Regions from separate parts of the Cellulomonas sp. P4_B5_2 genome, predicted to be linked through region 3. Evidence: riboswitches for the same ligand, from Rfam matches in the RefSeq annotation. Region 3 holds a riboswitch; each other region holds the start of a gene.
What was found. Region 3 has a riboswitch for S-adenosylmethionine ahead of AC1DUQ_RS09650 (rhodanese-like domain-containing protein). Riboswitches for the same ligand answer to the same signal wherever they lie in the genome.
Positions count from the first base shown of each region.

Region 1: it holds a riboswitch for S-adenosylmethionine, as region 3 does, so the genes downstream of both, AC1DUQ_RS18130 (glutamate-5-semialdehyde dehydrogenase) here and AC1DUQ_RS09650 (rhodanese-like domain-containing protein) in region 3, are expected to answer to the same signal.
Region 2: it holds a riboswitch for S-adenosylmethionine, as region 3 does, so the genes downstream of both, AC1DUQ_RS06155 (methylenetetrahydrofolate reductase) here and AC1DUQ_RS09650 (rhodanese-like domain-containing protein) in region 3, are expected to answer to the same signal.

Region 1 is NZ_JBFUHU010000307.1:1,204-4,429, forward strand. Features, by position in the region: gene AC1DUQ_RS18130 (glutamate-5-semialdehyde dehydrogenase) at 48-1,358, opposite strand; SAM riboswitch class IV at 1,632-1,739, opposite strand; partial or broken gene AC1DUQ_RS18135 (MFS transporter) at 2,197-3,226, shown strand, end outside.
Region 2 is NZ_JBFUHU010000060.1:11,168-14,393, reverse strand. Features, by position in the region: gene metE (5-methyltetrahydropteroyltriglutamate--homocysteine S-methyltransferase) at 1-296, opposite strand, end outside; gene AC1DUQ_RS06155 (methylenetetrahydrofolate reductase) at 302-1,327, opposite strand; SAM riboswitch class I at 1,407-1,502, opposite strand; gene AC1DUQ_RS06150 (hypothetical protein) at 1,595-1,810, opposite strand; gene AC1DUQ_RS06145 (DNA-3-methyladenine glycosylase I) at 1,883-2,485, opposite strand; gene AC1DUQ_RS06140 (TetR/AcrR family transcriptional regulator) at 2,555-3,226, opposite strand, start outside.
Region 3 is NZ_JBFUHU010000107.1:15,805-19,030, forward strand. Features, by position in the region: gene AC1DUQ_RS09645 (O-succinylhomoserine sulfhydrylase) at 1-927, opposite strand, end outside; gene AC1DUQ_RS09650 (rhodanese-like domain-containing protein) at 987-1,400, opposite strand; SAM riboswitch class I at 1,396-1,511, opposite strand; SAM riboswitch class IV at 1,630-1,744, shown strand; gene AC1DUQ_RS09655 (aminotransferase class V-fold PLP-dependent enzyme) at 1,793-3,181, shown strand.

The DNA.
Region 1 (3,226 bases), on a different contig from region 3:
TCCAGGGGTGGGCGGGAGCGAACAGTGTCGCACGCGGGACTGTGGCATCAGGGTCGGACGTGCCCGTCGCCGTGCACGATCCACTTGGTCGTCGTGAGCTCGCCGAGGCCCATCGGCCCGCGGGCGTGGAGCTTCTGGGTGGAGATGCCGATCTCCGCGCCGAGGCCCAGCTGGCCGCCGTCGGTGAACCGCGTGGAGGCGTTCACCATGACCGCCGCGGAGTCCACCTCGGCCACGAACCGCTCCGAGGACGCCAGGTCCTGCGTGATGATCGCCTCGGTGTGGCCCGAGCTCCACTCGCGGATGTGCTCGAGGGCCTCGTCGAGCGAGTCGACCACCCGGACGGCGAGGTCGAGCGACAGGTACTCGGTGGCCCAGTCCTCGTCCGTGGCCGGCACGCAGTCGGCCTCGTCGGGGGCGAGCGCGAGGGTGGTCTCGTCGCCGTGGATGGTGACGCCCGCGTCGGCCAGCATGGCGATGGCGACCGGGAGGAACTCGTCGGCGACGGCCTGGTGCACCAGCAGCGTCTCGGCGGCGTTGCAGACGCCGACGCGCTGGGTCTTGGAGTTGAGCAGGATCGGGATGGCGACAGCGAGGTCCGCGGTCTCGTCGACGTAGACGTGCACGTTGCCCACGCCGGTCTCGACGACGGGCACGGTGGACTCGCGCACGACGGTCTGGATCAGGTCCGCTCCCCCGCGGGGCACCAGCAGGTCGACCAGCCCGCGGGCGTGCATGAGGGCGACCGCGCCCTCGCGACCCCAGGCGTCGATCGACTGCACGAGCGCACCGGGGAGCCGCTGTGCGACGAGCGCCCTCGACAGCACCTCGACGATGACCTCGTTGCTCGCGGCCGCGGCCGAGCCGCCCCGCAGGATGACGGCGTTGCCGCTCTTGAGCGCCAGCCCCGCGGCGTCGACGGTCACGTTCGGACGCGCCTCGTAGATCATGCCGACCACGCCCATCGGGACGCGCACCTGCCTCATGCGCAGGCCGTTGGGCAACGTGGAGCCGCGGACCACCTCACCCACCGGGTCGGGCAGGGCGGCGAGCTCACGCAGGGCGTCGGCGATGCCCACGATGCGCTCCGGTGTCAGCGCGAGGCGGTCCAGCAGGCCCGCGGAGGTGCCGTTGCTCCGGCCGCGCTCGAGGTCGACCGCGTTGGCCGCGACGATCTCGGGGGTGGCCGCCACGAGGGCGTCCGCCATGCCGCGCAGGGCCGCGTCCTTGGTGGCCCGGGTAGCCGTGGCGAGCGCGCGGGACGCGACCTTGGCCCGTTCCGCGACCGCCCGAACCTGTGCGACGACGTCGGGCGTCTCGACGGCGTCGTGCACGGGCTGCTCGAGCGAGGTGGTCATCTGGTCAGGGTAGTCCCGCCGCCGACGCCGACGAGAGACGCGTCCGCCGCCGCGAGCCCGCGTGCGCGCCCGGGGTCGTCGGGGCCCCACAGCGTGGTCGACACCTCGGCACGGACCAGCGGCACGACCTCCCCGGCGAACCGGCGCAGGACGTCCTGCTGCTGCTCGTACGGCAGGACGGGGCCGAGGTGGCGACGTCGGTGGGCGCCGCGCCGCCGTACCTCGCGGAGACGGTGGACGGGAGGAGATCGACGGACATGGCTGATCCCTGGGGGTCGACGTTCGCCCGCCGTCCAGGCTGGCCGGGTCTTGCTCGGGAGCACCCCACACGTCGGAGGGTTGCTGCTCCGCCTGCCGAGCCAGACGGCGGAGCTCCTGACCCGCGCAGGAGGGTCGGCTCCGAGCGCGACGATGTCAACGATCGGGACGGCTTCTCACATCGCGGGATGTGCGGGGTGGCCGTCGGAGTGGTCGGTCAATGGCGAACCGATGCGACCCACCTCCGGGATCAGCAGGGTCGGCGCTGGACCGGATCGGATCGGACGAACAGGACCTTCGACCCCTGGTTCCGTGGAAAGCCCGCTCTACGTTGTTCCACGTACCGGAACTGAGTTCCATACAGACCAGCACTCCGGAATCGCGCAGCACCAGTGCCCCGAGCCTCCATCGAGGATCCCCCCGGGAACGCGCTCACGTCGTGAGCCGAACAAGGAGTGCCAGCTAGACGCGAGACAAGGCTGTCTCGATCTGCGCGACCGCGGGCACCTTGCTCGCGCCCCGAGTCTCCAGCCCGGCCGATGACGGCAGGGCGTGCGAGCTCCCATGAGACAGGTGTCCTGTGACCGGAAACATCGTCCTGCCACCGCCCGCGACCGCGGACGGCGTCCTTCCCCCCGTCGATCAGAAGAACCTGCGCCGAGCAGCCTGGGCCGGTGGCATCGGGACCGCGCTCGAGAACTTCGACTTCACGATCTTCGGCACCGCGTCGGCGATCATCTTCAGCAAGATCTTCTTCTCCGACATGGACCCGATCTCCGGGATGCWCGCGTCGTTCGGCGTGCTGTTCGTCGGCTTCGGCGCACGCCCGCTCGGTGGACTGTTCTTCTCCAAGTACGGCGACCGCCTCGGCCGCAAGTTCGTCATGGTCGCCACGCTGTTCCTCATGGGCACCGCGACGTTCGCGATCGGCCTGCTGCCCACCTACGCGGTCGTGGGGATCTGGTCCCCGATCCTGCTGCTCATGGCCCGGTTCCTGCAGGGCTTCGGCGCGGGCGCCGAACAGGCGAGCGGCATCGTGCTGCTGACGGAGACCGCCCCCAAGGGCAAGCGCGGCCGGTTCTCGTCGCTGGTGTTCGTGGGCGCGGCCGCCGGTGCGGCCATGGGCGCCGTCGTGTGGATCCTCGTGCAGATGATGCCGGAGGAGGCCCTGCTGTCCTACGGCTGGCGTCTCGTCTTCTTCAGCTCGATCTTCGTGACGATCGCCGCCTACGTGATCCGTCGCAAGGTCAAGGAGTCCCCGGTCTTCGAGGAGCTCAAGGCCGAGGGCGCGATCGAGGCCGCCAAGAAGGACTCGCCCGTCGTCGACGTGTGGAAGCACGGCAAGAAGCACCTCGCCCGCGTGTTCTTCATGAACATCGGCGCGAACTCGCACTCGTACGTCTTCCAGGTCTTCATCGGCGCCTACCTGATCAACTACCTCGACGTCGACTCCAAGCTCATCCCGAAGTTCCTGCTCCTCGGTGCCCTGTGCGCCTGCGTCTCCGCCGTCGTGTTCGGCATCCTGTCCGACCGGTTCGGGCGCAAGCGGATGTACCTGATCGTCACCGGGTTCCTCATGCTCTTCGCGGTCCCGGCGTTCCTCATCCTCA
Region 2 (3,226 bases), on a different contig from region 3:
GCGCCCACGACGTCCGCGAAGCGGGCCGGGACAGCGCCGATCACGGCGGTGGCGTCGAGCACCTGGTCGTAGAACGAGAACGCGCTCGGGATCGCCGGCACGTCGGTGGCCAGGCCGAGCTCGGCCAGCCGCGTGCGGGTGCGGCGACGCAGGTCGGCGGCGGTGGCCTCGACCTCGTCGGCCGACGTGCGACCTGCCCAGAACGCTTCGAGGGCCTTCTTCAGCTCGCGGCGCGGGCCGATGCGGGGGTAGCCGAGCACGGAGCTGGCGGGGAAGATCGGGCGGTTCTCGGTCATGTGGTTCAGTCCCTCGGGGGTCGGGCGGGTGCCGTGTCCTGCGGCCAGCTGGCCAGGTCGGGAGCTGTCCGAGCTCCGCCGTCGAGGTGTGCACCCTCGAGCAGGTCAAGTGCGGCGTGGTGCTGGTTGAACGTGTAGAGGTGGACGCCGGGTGCGCCGCCGTCCAGGACGCCGTTGACCAGGTCGACGCTGGCCCGGATGCCCCGGCGATGACGGTCGAGCTCGTCGTCGGCGGATCCGAGCAGGTCGATCAGGTCCTTCGGCACCGGGACGCCGGTCAGCTCCTGCACGCGCAGCAGCCGGGCCGGGTCCGTGGTCGGGATGATGCCCGGGATGATCGGGATGGTCACGCCGGCCTCACGGGCCTCCGCGACGATACCGAGATAGTCGTCCGCGTCGAAGAACACCTGCGTGATCGCGAAGTCGGCGCCGGCCTCCTGCTTGGCCAGCAGCGAGGCGACGTCCTGCGCGCGGGTGCCGCCCGTGGCGTGGTTGCCGCGCGGGAACGCCGCGACCGCGACGGACAGGGGTCGCACCCGAGCCCGCACCGCCTGCGACGGGCTGTCCAGGCACCGCTGCGCCTCGATCTCGCGCAGGAGCTCGACCAGCTCGCCCGCGGTCTGCAGGCCGTCCGGGTGGGCCTGCCAGTCGCTCTGGTCCGTGGGCGGGTCGCCCCGCAGGGCGAGGAACGACCGCAGGCCCTCGTCGAGGAACTCCCCGACGATCGTCGTGATCTCCTCGCGCGAGGTCCCGACGCAGGTCAGGTGGGCGATCGGGTTGAGCGACGTCTCCTGCAGCAGCCGGCGGACCAGCGCGCGCGTGGTGAGTCGCGTCTTGCCCGAGGCGCCGTAGGTGACCGAGACGAAGTCGGGGTGCACCGACTCGAGCTCGCGGATGGTGGCCCACAGGCGGGGAGCCGCGTCGGGGTTCCGGGGCGGGAAGAGCTCGAACGAGATCGTCGGGCGGTCGTTCGCGTTCTGCGCCCGGCGGGCGGGCGCGGTGTGCAGCCCGGGGGTGCGGGGCTCAGCCACGGCTGCGCTCACGGCGCGGCCGGCGGGGTCGTCGGCACCGGGGTGGTGCGGGGACAGGTGTCCTGTGGGGGCATGACTCACTCCATCGCCCCTGGCGGAAGCACCCACACCCTCGCGAGGAGGGGGGTTGCTGCGGCGTCGTCGAGCCAGGTCTCTCGGCCGCTCTGGATGGTAGCCGCGATGGTAGTCCGCAGATCACATGCTGGGCAACAGTGATCGACCCGTGAGACGGCGCCGTCCGCGGAGCATGTCTGCTTCGGCGCCCGTCTAGTGCGGGCGGCGCGGGGCCAGGTTCGAGGAGCGCATGCGGCTGCGCTGCGACGGGACGTCGAACCACGAGTTCGGCGAGCCGGCCGGGACGGACAGCAGCCCGACCTGGACGGCCTCGAGGATCTCTGCATCGGGGACGACGTTGTCCGTGAGCGCCTCGGCCGCCTCGCGCGCGGCATCACGCCGAACGTCAGGGTCGGGCATCTCCGTCATGGCTGGCACTGTAGTCCGCAGGGTGCGTGGTGCCGAGAGGGCAGCCGCACGATCACCCGCCAGAAGCAAATCTCACCCGGCAAGCTCTCCGGTGCCGGCAGAGCCCCACGCCGCCGGGCACGTGGCCAGGTGGTCGTCGACGACACCGCACGCCTGCATCGCCGCGTAGGCGGTGACCGGGCCGACGAACCGGAACCCGAGCGACTTCAGCTCCTTGGCCAGCGCGCGGCTCTCCGGCGTCTGCGCGGGCACGCCCGCCCAGCCCGAGGGGCGCTGGTAACCCGTCCGGTCGGGGGCGTGCGACCACAGGACCTGGTCGAGAGTGCGACCCGCCGCGTGCAGCTCGCGCAGGGCACGGCCGTTGGCGATCGTCGCCTCGATCTTGGCGCGGTTGCGCACGATGCCGGCGTCGGCCATCAGGCGGGCCACGTCGTCGTCACCGAACTCCGCGACCACCTCCGGGTCGAAGTCCGCGAACGCCGTGCGGAACGCGGGCCTCTTGCGCAGGATCGTGATCCAGGCGAGGCCCGACTGGAAGCCTTCCAGGGCGAGCCGCTCGTAGAGGGCGTGCTCGTCGTGGACGGGCTTGCCCCACTCCTCGTCGTGGTACTGCTCGTACAGGGGGGTGCCGTCGCCGAAGCAGCGGCCGGTGCGCGGGGCGTCGGGCGAGGTCATGCGTCGAGTCTGCCCGGCCGCGCCGACATCGTGACCGCCGCTTGTGCAGGCGACGGGGCTGTGGGCGGCTCAGGAGGCCAGGGTGATGAGCCGCTCGATCCCGTCGAGGATGAGTACGGTGCCGAAGTCCAGCTCGTCGTCCTCGGGCGCGTCCTCCGGGAAGGAGAAGGCGCCCGCGGTTGCCGCCCGCAGCAGCGTGGGGTGCTCGTCCGCGGAGGCGAGCATCGTGATGAGCTCTCCCAGGTCCGGCGGCAGGGCTCCCCCGGCGGTGGTGCCGACCGCGGCGGTGCGCCCGGCGCCGCTCAGCTCCTCGCCGATCCGCAGCTGGTCCAGGGTGTGCGAGGCGAGCAGGCCGATCGCCCCCACCTTCTGGTCCTCCGACAGCGGGGTGCCGTCGAGCGCCGAGAGCATCGCCTCCATCCAGGCGAGCCGCCCGGGCCCGACCGCGTGCAGGACCGCGGACGCCCGCGCCAGCCACGGGTGCGCGCGCAGGATCGGCTGCTGGACGGCGAGGACGAGCTCGAGCCGCTCCCGCCAGCCACCCACCTCGGGCCCGAGGACGGGCGGCCGGCCCGACGCCCGGTCCGACATGAGGCTGAGCACCTCGTCCTTGGACGAGACGTACCGGTACAGGGACATCGTGGTGAACCCGAGCGACTCGGCGAGCCGGGCCATGGACACGGACTCGATCCCCTCGCTGTCGGCCAGCGCGATGCCGGCGTCGGCGATCTGCTCGAGCGT
Region 3 (3,226 bases):
GAGGTTGAACGTCACGACGGTCCCGCCGCCCGACTGCTGCGCCAGGGCGAGCTCGTGCTGGGGGTGCGACGGAAGGTAGGGGTACCGGACCAGCGAGACGCCGGGCTGCTGCTCGAGCCACGTGGCCACCTGCAGGGCCGACGCCGTCTGGTGCCGGACGCGCAGCGACAACGTCTCCAGCCCCTTGAGCAGCACCCACGCGTTGAACGCCGACAGCGACGGTCCGGTGTTCCGGATGAGCGTCTGCACCGGGCCGTGGATGTACTCGTCGGTGCCCAGGATCGCGCCGCCGAGCACGCGGCCCTGGCCGTCGATGTGCTTGGTCGCGGAGTACACGATGACGTCCGCGCCCAGCTCCAGCGGCCGGGACAGGACGGGGGTGGCGAACACGTTGTCGACGATCACCGTGGCGCCTGCGGCGTGCGCGAGCCGGCTGACCGCGGCGATGTCGACCAGGTCCTGCATCGGGTTGGACGGCGTCTCGAAGAACACGACGTCGGCCGGCGTGGAGAGCGCCTCCTGCCACTGCGCCAGCTCGTGGCCGTCGACGTAGTCGGTCCGCACGCCCCACTTGGCCAGGATCTCCTCGAAGATCACCACGGTGGAGCCGAACAGCGCCCGGGCGGAGACGATGCGCGACCCCGACTGCACGATCGCGGCGATCGACGTGAACACCGCCGACATGCCCGACGCCGTGGCGAACGCGGCCTCGGCGCCCTCGAGCAGGCGCAGGCGCTCCTCGAAGGTGGACACCGTCGGGTTGCCGTAGCGGGAGTACAGGAAGCGGTCGGCCTCCCCGGCGAACGCGGCCTCGGCCTCGGCGGCGGCGGAGTAGACGTAGCCCTGCGTGAGGAACAGGGCCTCGGACGTCTCGTTGAACTGCGACCGCACCAGACCGCCGCGGACGGCGAGGGTGTCCGGGCGCAGGTCGGTGCGCGGGGTGCGGCGGTCGTCCCAGTCGGCGGGCCCGGGGACGCGCCGGTCGCTCACGCCTGCCGCCAGGGGAGCCCCGCCGCGCGCCAGCCGGAGTGGCCGCGGTGGCCGTCCGGACCGACGTCGCCCTCGAAGCCCTCGAGCACGTTGTAGGCCGGGCCGAGGCCCGCCGCGGTGGCCGCCTGCGCGGCGGCGACGGAGCGGACCCCCGAGCGGCACAGGAACACGACCGGGCGGCCGGGCGCGACGCCGGCGTCGGCCAGCTGCTTGAGGAACTGTGGGTTCGGGCGTCCCGACGGGTACGACACCCACTCGACCAGGGCGGCGCGACCGTCGATCGGGGCCGAGTCGGGGATGCCCACGTAGCGCCACTCGGCGTCCGTGCGGACGTCGACGAGCACCGCGCTCTCGTCGGACGTCAGCAGGTCCCAGGCCTGCTGGGGGGTCAGGTCACCGGCGTAGCTCATCGAGGCCCTCGTCTCATCGGTCCTGGCGGTAGCACCCTCGGCCGGGCACAGGGTGCCCGCGGGTTGCTGCGGCGTCGTCGAGCCAGATCTCTCAGCCGCTCTGGATGGTGGCCGTGATGCTACGCGCGGCGGGACCCTCCTTCCAAGTGGTGGACAAGGCGTCCCGGTGGGCGAGACGAAGCCCGCGGCGCGTTGACAGCCACGGGGAGGTGCCGGGACCCTCGTTGCAGGTCATGAGCGCCAGCGTCAAGCCCCGGCTCGCTGGCCGGCAACCCTCCTCCGCGGTGGGGTGCCCCGGGTGACGACCTGGCCGCGTCCCGTCCGGGGCTCGGCAAGCGCGGGGTCCCACCTGTTCGACGGGTGTTCCCCCGGAACGTGTCGGAGGACCCACCATGACTGTCACCGCCGAGCGCCTCTCGTGTGCGACCGAGGTGAGCGCCCTGCTCCCCGTGGTCGGCGGCACTACCACCGTCCCGCTGGTGGACGGCACGCACCGCGTCTACGCCAACCTCGACTACGCGGCCAGTGCCCCGGCGCTCGAGGCCGTCGCCGCCCGCGTCACCGAGGTCCTGCCGCTGTACGCGTCCGTGCACCGCGGCGCCGGGTACCTGTCCCAGGTGTCCACCGCGCTGTACGAGTCCGCGCGCCAGACCATCGCGCGGTTCGTCGACGCCCGTCCCGACGACGTCGCGATCATCACCCGCAACACCACGGACTCGCTCAACCTGCTGGCCGGCGTCGTCCCGTCGGGGGGCCGCGTCCTGGTGCTGGACGTCGAGCACCACGCCAACCTGCTGCCGTGGGTGCAGTCCTCCGAGCGGCACGGCAATCGGACCACCATCCTGCCGATCGCGTCGACCGTCGCCGCGACCCTCGACGCCCTGCGCGACGAGCTCGCCCGCCAGCCGTACGCGCTGGTCACGATCACCGGCGCGTCGAACGTGACGGGGGAGGCGCTGCCGATCGACCAGGTCGTCGCGCTCGCCCACGCCGAGGGTGCCCGCGTGGCGGTGGACGGCGCCCAGCTGGTGCCGCACCGGGGCTTCTCGCTGGCCGGGACGGACGCCGACTACGTCGCGTTCTCGGGGCACAAGACGTACGCACCGTTCGGGGCGGGGGCCCTCGTCGGCCGTCGCGACTGGCTCGACACCGGCACGCCATACCTCGCAGGGGGAGGTGCGGTGCGCGACGTGCGGGCGGACCGGACGGTCTGGCAGCCGGCGCCGGCGCGGCACGAGGCCGGGTCGCCCAACGTGCTCGGCGCGATCGCGCTCGCGGAGGCCTGCGACCAGCTCGCGGCCCTTCCGGCTGGTGCCCTCGCCGCGCACGAGGAGGCGCTGCGTGAGCGCCTGGTCCAGGGGCTGTCGGCCATCGACGGCGTGGAGATCGCGCGCATCTGGCCGGACTCCGCGGCACCGGTCGGCGTCCTCACGTTCACGGTGCCGGACCACGACCCGGGCCTGGTCGCCGCGTACCTCGCCGCCGAGCACGGGATCGGCGTCCGCGACGGCCGGTTCTGCGCTCACCCGCTGCTGGCACACCTGGGCGCGTCGAACGGCGCCATCCGCGCGTCGGTCGGCGTCGGCACCACCAGCGAGTCCGTCGACCGCCTGATCACGGCCCTGACCGAGTACCTCGCCACGGGTCCGGCCGTCCGCTACGAGGTGGTCGACGGCTGCTGGGCGGTCGTCGACGACACCCGCCCGCTGCTCGCGGTGCACGGCCTGGACCACCTGGCGGCGACCGCCGCGGCAGCGTGCGGACCGGCCCTGGACGACTGACCTCTCGCGAGGTCCCCGGCGCGAGCTCGTGGGTTCGGCACGAGA